Regions from separate parts of the Leisingera sp. NJS204 genome, predicted to be linked through region 1. Evidence: riboswitches for the same ligand, from Rfam matches in the RefSeq annotation. Region 1 holds a riboswitch; the other holds the start of a gene.
What was found. Region 1 has a riboswitch for cobalamin ahead of ETW24_RS23700 (CbtB domain-containing protein). Riboswitches for the same ligand answer to the same signal wherever they lie in the genome.
Positions count from the first base shown of each region.

Region 2: another riboswitch for cobalamin. It lies ahead of ETW24_RS16860 (aromatic ring-hydroxylating oxygenase subunit alpha); the one in region 1 lies ahead of ETW24_RS23700 (CbtB domain-containing protein).

Region 1 covers NZ_CP035423.1:13,733-20,848, forward strand. The annotation lists gene ETW24_RS23695 (CbtA family protein) at 57-755, opposite strand; gene ETW24_RS23700 (CbtB domain-containing protein) at 760-930, opposite strand; cobalamin riboswitch at 965-1,167, opposite strand; gene ETW24_RS25140 (DUF1636 domain-containing protein) at 1,331-1,666, opposite strand; gene ETW24_RS23710 (hypothetical protein) at 2,502-2,894, shown strand; gene ETW24_RS23715 (hypothetical protein) at 2,977-3,201, shown strand; gene ETW24_RS23720 (TolC family protein) at 3,201-4,667, shown strand; partial or broken gene ETW24_RS23725 (multicopper oxidase family protein) at 4,682-6,039, shown strand; gene ETW24_RS23730 (copper-binding protein) at 6,081-6,779, shown strand; gene ETW24_RS23735 (ABC transporter ATP-binding protein) at 6,908-7,116, shown strand, end outside.
Region 2 covers NZ_CP035417.1:3,468,390-3,475,505, reverse strand. The annotation lists gene ETW24_RS16880 (hypothetical protein) at 1-32, shown strand, start outside; gene ETW24_RS16875 (DUF1523 family protein) at 43-687, shown strand; gene ETW24_RS16870 (TetR/AcrR family transcriptional regulator) at 761-1,312, opposite strand; gene ETW24_RS16865 (dihydrofolate reductase family protein) at 1,316-1,852, opposite strand; cobalamin riboswitch at 2,125-2,326, shown strand; gene ETW24_RS16860 (aromatic ring-hydroxylating oxygenase subunit alpha) at 2,432-3,667, shown strand; gene ETW24_RS16855 (hybrid-cluster NAD(P)-dependent oxidoreductase) at 3,672-4,757, shown strand; gene ETW24_RS16850 (ABC transporter substrate-binding protein) at 4,810-6,462, opposite strand; gene ETW24_RS16845 (BCCT family transporter) at 6,566-7,116, opposite strand, start outside.

The sequences.
Region 1 (7,116 bases):
CTCGGAAAAGAGTTTCCCCGCCGGGCGAACCCGGCGGGGATCAGGCTGGGCCAGTATCAGGCGGCGGCTTCTGCGCGCTTGCCTTCGGTTTGCCAGAAGTAGCCGGCAAAGCTGCCCAAGAGCACCCAGGCGGCCATGCCGACGCCAAAGGCGCGGGCGGCAAACAGGGCGCCGATCTCTGTCGGAACCGGGCCGGTGAAGCTTTCGGGCTCAGGCGCGCCGATTACATGCGGCGCCAGCAGCAGCAGGGCTGCGACGGTATAGCCCGCCAAGCTGCCGCCATAGGCAATCAGCCACATGGCAACGCCCGCGGCGGCCACAGTTGCCCCCCACCAGATCTGACGCGCACCGACATCGGCGGCGGCCACGCCCGGAACTTCCGGCGCCAGCGTCAGGCCGGGCGCGAAGTGGAAGGTGATGAAACCCGCCAGGCCCCATAGAATACCGGTGCGCGCGTTGATCTCGTGGCCCTGGCGTTCAGCCACCGACATCAGCGCCGCCATCACCAGCGCATAGCCGGTGTAGGTCAGCATGGTGAAGATGATGCTGAGCCCGTCACGCATCGGTTCGGCAAACATGCCGGGCAGGTCGGGATGGGCCGTCACCGCTTCGGCACCAAAATGCACCAGCTCTCCTGATTCATAAAGCTCAGCGTGCAGCAGCACGGGCTGCACGAAAACGAGCTGCAGCAGGGCGGTAATCAGCCCTGCTGCAGCGCCAGCGAACAGGCCGCTGGTCAGAATGCGACTGAACATGGCCTTAGTGGCAGGGGAAGCCAGTTGCGTGGCGCACATCATGCGCGGCGTCGTGCAGGGCAGATGCCTGAACATGGCCGGTCAGCGTGATGATCCCGAAACCCAGAACCACTGCAAACAGTGCCGGAAGAACACTGGTGCCAGCGGCGGAAGCCTTAAGCGTCTTGGTCGTCATTTTTAGTCCTCCTTACCGTCACACCCGACGGTACAAGTTGCGTTACCACACGGCCGGTCTCCTGACTCGCGGGTCGCTGCTGCCATCCTCCTTCCCGGCCTTGGCCAGTGGATATTGGAAGGCCGCTCGCCGCTCACAGTCGCGGGGGCGGTTGAGGCTTCGGTGCCGCGATTTGGTCCACCGTCCTCATTCCCGTTTCAGTCCCAGTGCTTAGGCACCATCAGACACCGTATCATGTGGTAATGCCCCGTGCGGCTGAGTCCGGTCAAGGATGATTCCGCCAATTTAAAACACGTCAGCGTCATGCACGGGCGGAAACCGGAAGGCAGGAACCCCTGATAATTTCCAATTTCTCGGCAAAAAACTGCTGGATCTCTTTGTCCTGCCGGCAGCAAGCGGTTCAGTCCAGATCCGCAGGGATGCGGGCGATCACCTTAAACCGCAGTCGGCCCAGCGGCCTGGCATCGGCAAAATTGCCATCCGGGCTAACCTCATACATCCGCAGGAAGGTCAGGATGTCCGGCAGGTCACCCGCGGTGATTTCCCCGAATAGATAGGCGGTCTTCCCGCTTTGCCGCATAGCTAGGGTTTGCGGCCGCTTGCAACCGGACATACATTCCACCTGCTGCAGCCTTACTTTTCCTCCCGAAGCCTCCAAAGCCGCGGCGACCTGCCCAAAAAAGGCAGGGTCTGCGTCGCGGCAAGTTCGGCATAAGGTGAGTGTGGGCAGGCTCATGCGCCGGGCAGGTCCTCAATCGAGCGATCTTCGTTGGAAACCTACGTCCCGTGGTACCATGCAAGCTTGGCTTCAATACCAATTTTGACGCTGAATTTCCTAAAGAGTCCATAGTTAGTTTTGAGGCAAATGTGCTTGGGGCAGCTTGCTGACGCAAGTCGCTCGAATGCTTTTTGTCCAAAACTTCGCCGCGCGGACCACTGAGGCGGATAAACCGTAGAATCAAGGCTTTGCGAAGTATCGCGAGCGGGCCACATCATCCGCACTGCGAGTTAGAACTGTTGCCCTCTGAAAGCAGTCTTAGGGGTGGAAAACACTGCCTTCCCATTCCCTCGCAACCGCAGCAAGGATTGAACAGCCGCGGCGACGGGTGGTTTCGTTGCGCACCCTACCAGTTCAAACAGCACGCAGCGAATGGCGGCAGCTTCAAGCGTTCACACTTCGGATCATTATCTCGATCTCTCTTGGATTTATCAGAAGCAAAGGGCAAACCGACCACGGTCCTGGCGACAACTGAGCCTATGCGGGAGTTGCCCGAAACCGGCCTGCGCCGGGTATCGCTGACAATCTTCCTAAGCTTGCAGGATCACCGAAGCAGGCGTTTCAGCAGCCACAGGCTTGACCACTCTGCCGAACTGTTCAGCCAACGAATCGTCACTTTCGATAAGTCTTATCAGACTTAGCCCTCCTGCGCAGGAAGGTTTGCTTCGCGTTGTAGTCGCATACGATCCGACAGGGAACTTCGAGGAAAACGCTTCTGAAATGCTCAAATTCGTGCGCTGAATACATCATTGCCATCTTGACGCGGACTGCTCCGGTGCTGTGCAATACCCGCATGATGTTTCTGGCACGTATCTTCCGGCTGATCAGGGTCGCCGCTGCTTTTGCGGTAGTTCTTGTGTTGGGATTTTCGTTGCCATCCGCTGCGCATTCTGTCGCGGGCCATCATAGCAATGCAGCGATGTCGCACGACGGACAAAGCCATACTGCCTCCTTTGTGGCCGGCGTAACGCATAAGGCTTCCCATATTGCCGAAAACGATGGTCAAGACACTGCGCAATACACCGCTGATGCCGGAAACTGCTGCGCGGGCGCCTGTATGGCCCTTGCAATACTTTCTTTGCAGCCTGATGCCGCTTTTGTTCAGCAGCCTGTCCGTTGGGTGATGGCTTCCGCGCAGCTGCCGTCTCAGGATCGTGTGAAGGTCCTGCGTCCTCCTAGATCCTGAAAATCTGACCCGCAGAAGCGGTAATTAAAGCCGTTCTGTGCCTAAGCGCAGAACCACTACAGATTATTCTCAGGAAAAACAGATGAAATCTCCTTTTCTGGCCGGGGCATGCGCCCTGCTGCTGGGGGCGTGTGCCGCTGATCCAGCAGCGCTGCCCGATACCGCAGCGTTGCAAAGGGTTGCTGCGCAATCCGGCCCTTACCGTACCCTGAATTATCAGTCTCCCCTCTCGGGCTATGAACGCCAAGAACCCAGCGGCCCGGTTTCCTGGCGTGGCGTCAATGATCAGCAGCAGGAGGACCACTGATGAGGATCAGAGTTTGGCGCGCCGTGCTGGCGTCGCCCGTGGTACTTGCTGCCTGCTCGGCCGCTGTACCGGAGAAGTACACCAGCCCGCAGGCCGGATTTCAGGAAGTGGCCAGTCAGACTTCGGCGGTCATCGGCAAACGCACGGCCTTTGCGCAAACACAGGCGGAAAACGAGGCTTTGGCCAAGGAAGTCCGCAGCCTCGTGCAGGGCAAGACGATCTCCGCCGACACAGCGGTGCAAGCGGCGCTTTTGAACAACAAAGGATTGCAGGCATCTTATGCTGCAGTCGGGCTGTCGGCGGCGGAGGCCTGGCAGCAGATGACGCCGGAGAACCCGGTGGTGTCGATCGGCCTGTTGGGGATCGGGGCGCCTGAACTGGGCCTGTACCGGGCGCTGGAATCCACCATCGCCGTGAACCTGCTGGACGTGAAGACGCGCAAGCAGCGCATCGCTGTGGCCGAGGCCCAGTTCCAGCAGGCCCAGCTGAACGCGGTGAACGATACCTTGGCGCTGGCCGGGCAGACCCGGCAGGCCTGGATCACTGCCGTGGCGGCCTTTGAACGGCTGAGTTATCTGCGACAGGCCAGCGAGACTGCGGCAGCAGGGGCAGAGCTGGCGAGCCAGCTAGGCAGGACCGGCGCGCTGAACAAGGCGGGGCAGGCGCGGGAATTTGCCTTCAATGCCGAACTGGCAGGCCAAGTCGCCAGAGCCCGTCTGGAAGCAAAGCTCGCCAAGGAAGAGCTGACGCGGCTGATGGGCCTGTGGGGCAGCGATGCCAACTACTACGTGCCCGATGCTCTGCCATCCTTGCCAAAGTCTTTGCCCAAAGTGTCCTCCATCGAGCAGGCAGCTCTGAAGAACCGGGTGGATTTGCAGGTCGCCAAGCTTGGACTTGAGGCGCAGGCCCGGGCCTTTGGACTGACGGACCGGACCCGGCTGGTGACGGATCTGGAACTGATTGCAGGCTTTGAGGCGGAGCGCGAGCGCGAGGACGGAGTGACCAACACCGAGACCCTTCCACAATTGGAGCTGGAGTTTGCCATCCCGGTATTTGACACCGGCAAGGCGCGGATGCGCAAGGCGGAGCTGTCTTATATGCAAGCGGCCAATGCCTTGGCTGAACGGGCGGTGAATGTCCGTTCCGAAGCCCGCAGCGCAGAACTAGCCTACCACTCCTCTTACGAAATCGCCCGTCACTATCGTGACGTGCTGGTGCCGCTACGCAGGTCTATCGAGGAGGAAGGGCTGCTCAGCTACAACGGCATGATCACCAATACCTTCGAACTGCTGACCGACGTTCGCGAAAAGCTGGCGAGCTCGCTGGAGGCTGCCAATGCCAAACGTGACTTCTGGTTGGCGCAGGCGAATGTAGGTGCCGCGATCTACGGCGGAGGCGGAGGCGCTGGCTCGGCCCCCCAAGGCGGCGGTGGAGAGATTGCCGGTGGCGGCGGCGCAGGCCATTGAAAGGAACGAATGAAATGATGAATCGACGTCAATTGCTTGGAGCCGGCGCTGCGGGTGCTGCGCTGGTTTCTGGTCAAGCGTGGGGCAAGACCTCGAACATGGGCCTGCCCGAAGCCGCCAGCATGGACACTGCGGCCACTCAGCCACCGTTACCTCCCTCTGTTGGGCCGGACTACAACCCGGTAGTCACGCTGAACGGCTGGACCCTGCCGTTCCGGATGAACAACGGGGTGAAGGAGTTTCACCTGGTGGCGGAACCGGTCGAGCGCGAGCTGGCCGAAGGCATGACCGCGCATCTGTGGGGCTACAACGGCCAGTCCACCGGTCCCACCATCGAAGCAGTGGAGGGCGACCGGGTCCGCATCTTCGTGACCAACAAACTGCCGGAGCATACTTCGGTACATTGGCACGGGTTGATCCTGCCGTCAGGCATGGACGGGGTCGGCGGTCTCAGCCATCCGGGCATCCCGCCGGGCAAAACCTTTGTCTACGAGTTCGACCTGACCAAATCCGGCACGTTCATGTACCATCCGCATGCCGACGAGATGGTACAGATGGCCATGGGCATGATGGGCATGTTCATCGTGCACCCCAAGGATCCGGCCTTCATGCCAGTGGATCGGGATTTCCTGATCATGCTCAATGCCTTCGACATCGATCCAGGCTCTTATGTGCCGCGGGTGATGGAGATGACGGACTTCAACTTGTGGACCTGGAACAGCCGGATTTTCCCGGATATTGACCCGTTGGTAGTCAACCAGGGCGACCGGGTGCGGGTGCGCACCGGCAACCTGACGATGACCAACCACCCGATCCACATGCACGGCTACGACTTCGAGGTCACCTGCACCGATGGCGGTTGGGTTCCCGAAAGCGCCCGCTGGCCCGAGGTGTCGATTGACATCCCCGTCGGCGCCATGCGCGCCTATGAGTTTGACGCGGTGCATCCGGGCGACTGGGCGATCCACTGCCACAAGTCGCACCACACGATGAACGCGATGGGCCACGACGTGCCGACCTTCATCGGCACCGACAAGCGCAAGTTGACCGGCCAGATCCGCAACCTTCAGCCCGAATACATGCCGATGGGAACCGCCGGCATGGCCGACATGGGCGAGATGTCGATGCCGCTGCCCGACAACACCGTACCTATGATGGCCGGCTGGGGACCGATGGCCCGCTCGAGATGGGCGGCATGTTCTCGGTCGTGAAGGTGCGCGAAGGCATTGAAGCAAACGACTACAGCGATCCTGGCTGGTACGAAAACCCTCCCGGCACCCAGGCCTATGAATGGACCGGTGAACTGCCCGACTTTGCACGCGCCGATAACGCGCAAACCCGCATTACCCCAAAACCCACCGCCAAGGGCTGACCAGCCATTGGACCCCAACCAAACCTGACGAGGAGACAGATATGAACAAGATTCTATCGGCAGCCATTCTTGGCGCTCTAGCCGCTGCACCGGCCTTTGCCGCCGGCACCCACGGCGGCGGCCATCATGACGAAATGGAGGTCGGCAAGCCCGGAGAGGCAGCCCATGCAGACCGCGAAATCGCTGTCACCATGAAGGAAACCGACGACGGTGAGATGATTTTCGAACCCTCCGGTTTTTCCTTTACCAAGGGCGAAACCATCAAGTTCGTGATCACCAACGCCGGCGAGCTGGAGCATGAATTCGTGCTGGATACGGCCGAGCGAAATGTCCACCACAAAGAGCTCATGGCCAAAATGGACATGGAACATGACGACCCGAATTCGGTGCGTCTGGACGCGGGTGCAACAGGAGAAATTATCTGGACCTTCTCCAATCTCGGCACATTCGAGTTCGCTTGCCTGATCCCCGGCCATTATGAGTCCGGCATGCATGGGCCGGTCGCGGTGCTCGAAGGCGGCGGCGGCACCTTCACGGCCGGAACGGTCAAGAAAATCGACGCCAAATCCGGCAAGGTCACAATCAAGCATGAAGAACTGGTTGATCTGGAGATGCCCGCAATGACCATGGTGTTCCGTGTGGCTCACGCGGCAATGCTGGAGCAGATGCAGGCAGGCGGCAGTATCGAGTTCGTTGCCGAAAGGGTCAAAGGTAAGCTGACCGTGACTGCGGTAAGATAACCGGCAGAGGAGGTCGGAACGCCGGCCTCCTCTCTCCCAAACTCCTAGCAGGCCCATCAGGCGCCCAAGCGCACAACCATCAAAACACTGCACCGGCAGAAATCTGACAATAGGCAATCAAGGCAACGATGCTGGATCTGCACACTCTCACACATGATGCCGCAGGCGCATTCGGGTTCTGGTACGATGACAGCGCACCCGAATGGCTCCACCCGGTGATGCATCTGGTTCTGGTGCTGGCGCCAACGCTGCTTTTGCTCACCTTGGCCGGCCAGGCCGCCTGGCTGCTGCGCCGGCGGCTTCTACGGCGGGCGGCACCGATAGCTCCAGCTCAATT
Region 2 (7,116 bases), on a different replicon from region 1:
CGTTTCTGGTCTATGTCATTAACTTCATGTGAGGTGCAGCAGATGCGTTTCATCAAATGGGCTTTCCTGATCACCATCTGGGTGCTGTTCGGGGCCTTTCTGCATTATACGCTGCCGCAGTACGATGTGGTGCGGATCGTCAATACCTATGAGGAGCGGCAGGAGCTGAACGACTGGACGAGGGTTTTCTGGTCGCAGCCGGATGACCAGTCGGCGGAGCTGATCAACCGCGATGTGCAGTTCATCCAGGCGGTGCGCCCCAATGGCCGCAATATCGTGTACCGGAATGAGGATACCGGCTGGAATTGGCCGCCCTATTTCAAGTTCGATACGGCCAATCTGTATACGGATGCCAATGACAGCATCTCAACCAAGGCGAACCCGGAATGGGTGGCGGTGATGCACTACGGCTGGCGCAATGAATTCCTGTCGGTCTTTCCCAACGCGGTGACGATCAACCCGGTTGCGGGACCGGAGGACAAGCCAACCAACTGGTTCACGATCATTGTTCTGGTGCTTCTGGCGGCGGTGTTCTGGGCCGTCTATGTGCGCTGGCGCCGCTTCCGCCGGGCGCGGATCGATCCGATGGTCGAGAATGTCGAAGACAGCCTGTATGCCGCCGGCGATGCGCTTGCCGAGCGCAGGGGGCGGTTCCGGCGCTGGCTGGACAGCTGGAAGTCGAAGTGACGAGAGGGGCCGCGGACCGGGCGGCTCTGAAACTTGCAAACGGATGCGCGGGCCTGAACGGGCCCGCTTTTTTTTATTCGATACGGTCGAGCACCCAATCCAGCGCCGGGGTGAAATCGCCAGCCGAAAGCGCCCCGCGTGGTGCCGCGGCGGCAGCAAAGGCGAAACCGTGTGTGTAATCCACCAGCAGGCAGAGAATGGTGCGGGCCTCTGCGCCAGATACGTCTGCGGCGGTGATTTCCGCCTCGATCAGCCGGGTCAGCCCGGTCAGGGAGGGGCCGATCAGGGCCGGGTTTTCCAGGATGCACTTTGCAAGCTCCGGATGCTTGGTCACCTGGGCGCAATAGCGTGTCATCAGGTCGCGCAGCCGCAGTTTGGGCGTTGCCGCTTCTGACGGGGTGTCTGAACCTGCAAACGCAATGGCGACGAGGGATGCAATCATCTCGTCCTTGGTTCCGGCGTGATGGGCAACGGCCATCGGGGTGACGCCAAGCGCCTTTGCCAGTGCTTTGAAGGTGAGGGCCTTGCTGCCGCCCTCATCGAGCAGCTGCAGGGCCGTTTTCAGCACATCATCCTTGCTGAGGGTCCGGCTGCCCCTGGGCGGGCGGCCCATGCGCGGGGGCATTGGTCAGGCTACCCGGAACGTGGTCTGGACCATGCCGGTGGGCAGGATGCGGGAGCTTGCCACCTGGAGGTCGATGTCCCGGTCCAGGCTGCCGAACAGCGGAATGCCGCTGCCGATCAGAATCGGGACCGTTGTGATGGTCAGATCGGCGATAAGCCCCTGGCGCAGGAAGGACTGCACCATCCGTCCGCCGTCGATATAGGCGCGGGTCCAGCCCTCTTCTTGCAGCTCCTGCATAAGGTCTGCGGGCGCGGCGGTGCTGAGGCGCACCTTGTCCTTCAGCTCCTCGGGAATGTCCTGTTCGGTCAGGCTGCTGCTGAGGACCACAACAGGTTTGCTGTAGGGCCATTGGCCGAACCCGAGCAGGGTGCGCAACGATCCGGTTCCCATGACCAGCCCGTCGACGCTGTCCATGAAGGCGGCAAAGCCGCCATCGTCATCTTCGGCAACAGGCTGTTTGTGCAGCCAATCCAGCGAATGGTCCTGGCGGGCCACAAAGCCGTCGAGGCTGGTGGCGATGAAGACGTGGCCGGTGGTCATCGGGTTCTCCTGTGCATGCGGTTAATTATACGGAATATAATTAACCGCATGCCGCGTTCCAAGGGGCTGACGCAAGATTCACTGCGTGCGAATCGATTCGGTGGGATCAGCCGCGGGTAACCGCATGAAAGATAAGCGCTTGCCGCAAACGGGCCGGCGGATGCCGGTTTGAGTTTCTGGACATCCCTGTCCCGCCCGGCGCGGCAAACCTGCATGTCTTATTCCGGTTTCGCCGGGTCGGTTTTGTTTCCGATGGCGGGAAATTTTTCAGGCAATACCGCAGATAGCAAGGTGCCGTCCTTCGGGGCGGAGAATTGGGAAGCTGGTGAAACTCCGGCACTGCCCCCGCAACGGTGACCCCGGGCAAGGCATGGCAAACAACCACTGAAGCCAAAGGCTTCGGGAAGGTGCCAGGCCCCGCCGCCAAAGCGGCCCCGGGACAGTCCGGAAACCAGCCTTGCCATGAAAACGTCAACCGCGGACGGCGGCGGGGCGGTTGCGGCGCGTGTCCGCAATCCCTTTGCCTATGCCTGCACCCAAGCCAACACGCCGCGGGGATGCGGCAGAGGAGAGAAGCAGATGCTTCACGACAGCGAAATTCTGGCCAAGCTGATGGCGCGGCAGAAAAACCATTCTCTGGAACAGGTGTTCTACACCGATCCGGGTGTTTTGGATCTGGACATGCGGCAGATCTTCTACCGCGAGTGGCTGTTTGCCATTCCCGCCTGCGAAGTGCCGAAAACGGGCAATTATGTGACCCATCAGGTGGGGTCGTATAACGTCATCATCGTGCGTGGCACTGATGGCGAAGTGCGTGCTTTCCACAACGCCTGCCGCCACCGCGGTTCGGTTGTGTGCAAGGCGAAAAAGGGCAATTCGCCCAAGCTGGTCTGCCCTTACCACCAGTGGACCTACGAGCTGGACGGCAAACTGCTGTGGGCGCGTGACATGGGGCCGGATTTCGATGCCTCCAAACACGGGCTGAAGCCGGTGCATTGCCGCGACCTGGCCGGGCTGATCTACATCTGCCTGGCGGATGAGGCGCCGGACTTCGATGCCTTCGCCGACGTCGCCCGCCCCTACCTGGAGCCGCATGATCTGGGCAATGCCAAGGTGGCCTTTGAAAGCTCGATCATCGAGAACGGCAACTGGAAGTTGGTCTGGGAGAACAACCGCGAGTGCTACCACTGCGGCGGCAACCACCCGTCGTTGTGCCGGACCTTCCCCGAGGACCCTTCGGTCACTGGGGTTGAGGGCGGCGAGACCCCGCCGCATCTGCAAAAGCACTTTGACCGGATTGAAGCGGCAGGCTGCCCGGCGCAGTTCAGCATGGATGCGCGCGGCCAGCACCGGCTGGCGCGGATGCCGCTGAATGAGGGCGCGGAAAGCTACACCATGGACGGCAAAGCGGCAGTGGCCAAGCCGCTGGGCCGGGTGCCCTTTGCGGATGCCGGCACGCTGCTGAAGTTCCACTATCCGACCACCTGGAACCACTTCCTGCCGGATCATTCCCTCGTGTTCCGGGTCACTCCGATCAGCCCGACCGAAACCGAAGTCACCACCAAATGGCTGGTGCACAAAGATGCGGTCGAGGGCCAGGATTACGACATCAAGCGCCTGACCGAGGTCTGGATGGCGACCAATGACGAGGATCGCATTGTGGTCGAAGACAACCAGCAAGGCATCAACTCCCCCGCCTATGAACCCGGTCCCTATTCCGAGGTGCAGGAAAGCGGCGTCATCCAGTTCTCCAACTGGTATGCTGAACACCTGACCCGTGCGCTGACCGGCCGCCATCTGATTGCGGCGGAGTAAGATCATGGGATTGCAGGCCAATTTTGAGACTCTGGACGAAACCCTGGCGTGGAAGGACGACGAGATGCTGGAATGCGTCTCGGTTGTTCCGGAAGCGCCGAACACCGCCACCTTCAGCTTCCGCGCGCCGTCGGGCGCGTGGTTCAAATACCAGCCGGGCCAGTTCCTGACGCTGGAGCTGCCGGTGCCGGAAGGGACAGTCTGGCGCACCTATACCATCAGCTCGTCGCCCTCGCGGCCCTTGTCGATCTCGGTCACGGTCAAGGCCCAGGGCGACAGCATCGGCACCCGCTGGATGCTGGACCATCTGCGCCCCGGCAGGGTCCTGCGCGCCTCCGGCCCGGCGGGGGTGTTCACCCTGCCAAAGCGCCCGAATGGCAAGTTTCTGTTCATCTCCGCAGGCTCGGGCATCACGCCCAGCCTGTCGATGACCCAGTATCTGTTCGACCGCGGCCAGTCGCCCGACATCTGCTTTATCAACTGCGCCAAACGCCCCAGCGAGATCATCGCCCGCCAGCAGCTGGAAAGCATGGCGTCGCGGCTGCCGGGGCTGAAGCTGAACCTGGTGGTGGAAGAGGACGACCCTTATCAGGTCTGGACCGGCTACCGCGGCCAGCTGAACCAGATCATGCTGGGCCTTATCGCGCAGGATTACCTGGAGCGCGAGGTCTATTGCTGCGGGCCGGAACCCTTCATGCAGGCGGTGCGCGACATGCTCAACGGCCTGGGCTTTGACATGGAGAACTACAACCAGGAGAGCTTTGGCGCGCCGGTTGAAACAGCCGCTGATGTGCCCGTGATCGACGATGTGGTGCCGGAGGAAACTGCTGCCGCCGAGATCAGCTTTGCGGCTTCCGGTGTTATGGCAACCTGCACCGAGACCGATACGGTGCTGGCGGTGGCCAAGGCCTCGGGTCTCAACATTCCGTCGGGCTGCACCTTCGGAATCTGCGGCACCTGCAAGGTCAAGAAAACCGCAGGCGAGGTGCATATGGTCCACAACGGCGGCATTTCAGAGGAAGACGTGGAGGCCGGTTTCATCCTGGCCTGCTGCTCCAACCCGATTGGCCGGGTTGAGGTCGATATCTGATGAAAACGGGCGCGCGCCGGATCTGGTGCGCGCCCTTGTTTTCGAGGCCTGATCAGGCTTCCAGTGCCAGCTTGTGCACATGGATTTCGTTGATCGGATGGCTCTCGGCGCCGATAACTCCGGGGCGGGCGTGGCGGTAGAGCGAGCGCCAGTAGGGCTGGATCACGGTGCCGTCGTCGCGCATGAACTGCTCGATCTTTTCCATGTGGCCGCGGCGGACATCGGCGTCGGCAATGGCCGAGGCAGCCTCCAGCATGGTATCGAACTCGGCGCTGGCAAGTCCGGTTTCATTCCAGGCCACCCCGGTTTTATAGGCCAGTGTCAGCACCTGCACCCCCAGCGGACGATGGCCCCAGTCGGTGGAGCTGAACGGGTATTTGTCCCAGTCGTTCCAGAAGGTGTTGCCGGGCAGAACCGTGCGTTTGACCTTGAGGCCTGCGTCGCGCATCTGTGCTGCCAGCGCATCGGTGGTATTGCGCCGCCAGTCGTCGTCGATTGAGTACAGCTCATGCTCGAAATCGAGCATCCCGGCCTCCTCCATCAGCGCGCGCGCGGCTTGCGGGTCGCGCACCGGGGCGCCGATATCGGCGTATTCCGGGTGGATCGGGCAGACGTGGTGGTTTTCCGCCAGGGTCCCGCGGCCGTCATAGCCAAGTTCCAGCAGCACCGCGTTGTCGCAGGCCAGCGCCAGGGCGCGGCGGACGCGGGCATCGGCATAGGGCTGCGCGCCATCGACCTCGGCGTCGCGGTTGGTGCGCAGCACCAGCGTGTTGGCCGAGATCGACTCGCTCACGTTCCAGCCGATGGAGGTGAAGATATCGACGTATTCCCCCACGGTTTCATAGACCATGTCGATTTCTTCGGCCTCGGCGGCTGACAGATGCGTGGAGCCGTCGGTGCCGAAATCAACAAACTCGATCCGGTCCAGATGGGCGCCTTCGCCCCACCATTCGTGGCCGGTGTTCTTTTCCAGTGCCACTTTGACGCCGACCTCGTATTCCACCAGTTTGTAGGGGCCGGTGCCGACCGGGTCGGCGCCCGGATCGCCCGACCAGCCGTCCGGCACAATGGCCGCGGGGTATTCGGTCACTGCCGGGATGATTGTGATGTCGGGGCGGGTGAGCTTCACCTTCAGCGTCAGATCGTCGACCACCTCCAGCGCGCCCTCGGCGGGGCCGTCGCCGGCCTCGTTCTGCAAGGAACCCATGCGGGCCGCCATTGAGTTGCCTTCCCATTTGCCATCGCACCAGCGGGCAAAGTTATAGGCCACGTCCTTGGCGGTCAGGGTGCCGCGGCCGTCGTTCCAGTTCACGCCGGGGCGGATGTGCAGCAGGTATTCGGTGGCATCCTCGTTGACCTCCCAGCTTTCCAGGAGGCGCGGCTCAAAGGTGCCGTCTGCGTTGTACTGCACCAGGTATTCCAGATAGCCGCGTACCAAGTTGCCAAGTTGCGGCCAGTTGAACAGCGGCGGATCAAGCAGCGCCCGTACCACCTGCTGGATGCGGATGGTGCCGCCCTCTTGGACATTGACCGCCGCCTGCACCGGCTGACTGAGGCCGATCATGCCATAGGCCGCGGATGCGGTTACACCCAGCGCGGTTGCGCGGGACAGGAACTCGCGGCGGTCCAGTTTGCCTTGGGCTGTTTCCTCCGCATGCATGCGCACTGCGGGGTGGAGGGTTTCCCTGTTGTAGTATTGGGTCATTTTGCTTCCTTTGTTGCTGTGTTCAGCGCCGGAAAAGATGCGGGCAGCATTGGAAAGGGTGTGAATGGCTGCCCCGCCCGCCAGCAGCCATCCGCCGGGGGCTTTATTCCGCCGGCTCCTGGATGATTGTGGTGGCGATCCCTGCCTGTTCGCGGCGGCCGTCGTTGTAGATCGCCTTGATCAGGGCTGCGCATTGCAGCACCATCACCACCGAGAAGGGCAGGGCGCCGATCACCATAGCGGTCTGGATCGCCTTCAATCCGCCGACCAGCAGCAGCGCCGTCACCACCGCGCCAAGCGCCACACCCCAGAAGATGATATGCGGGCGGGCCTTGGGGCCTTCGTCGCCGGCGGCGTTGATGGTGTTGACGATCAGCACCGCGCTGTCCGCCGTGGTCACCAGATAGGTCATCAGCAGGATCACGATCATCACCGACATCGCCCAGCCGACCCAGGGCGACAGCATGTATTGTACCATGGCAAAGATCTTGTCGCCATCAGGTGCCGAGGAGATCTGCCCGCTTGCGCCGCCGTTCAGTTCCAGATCAATTGCCGTGCCGCCGGCCCAGGTGAACCAGACAAAGCACATCAGCGACGGCACGATCATGGCGCCCAGCACAAATTCGCGGATGGTGCGGCCCTTGGAGATGCGGG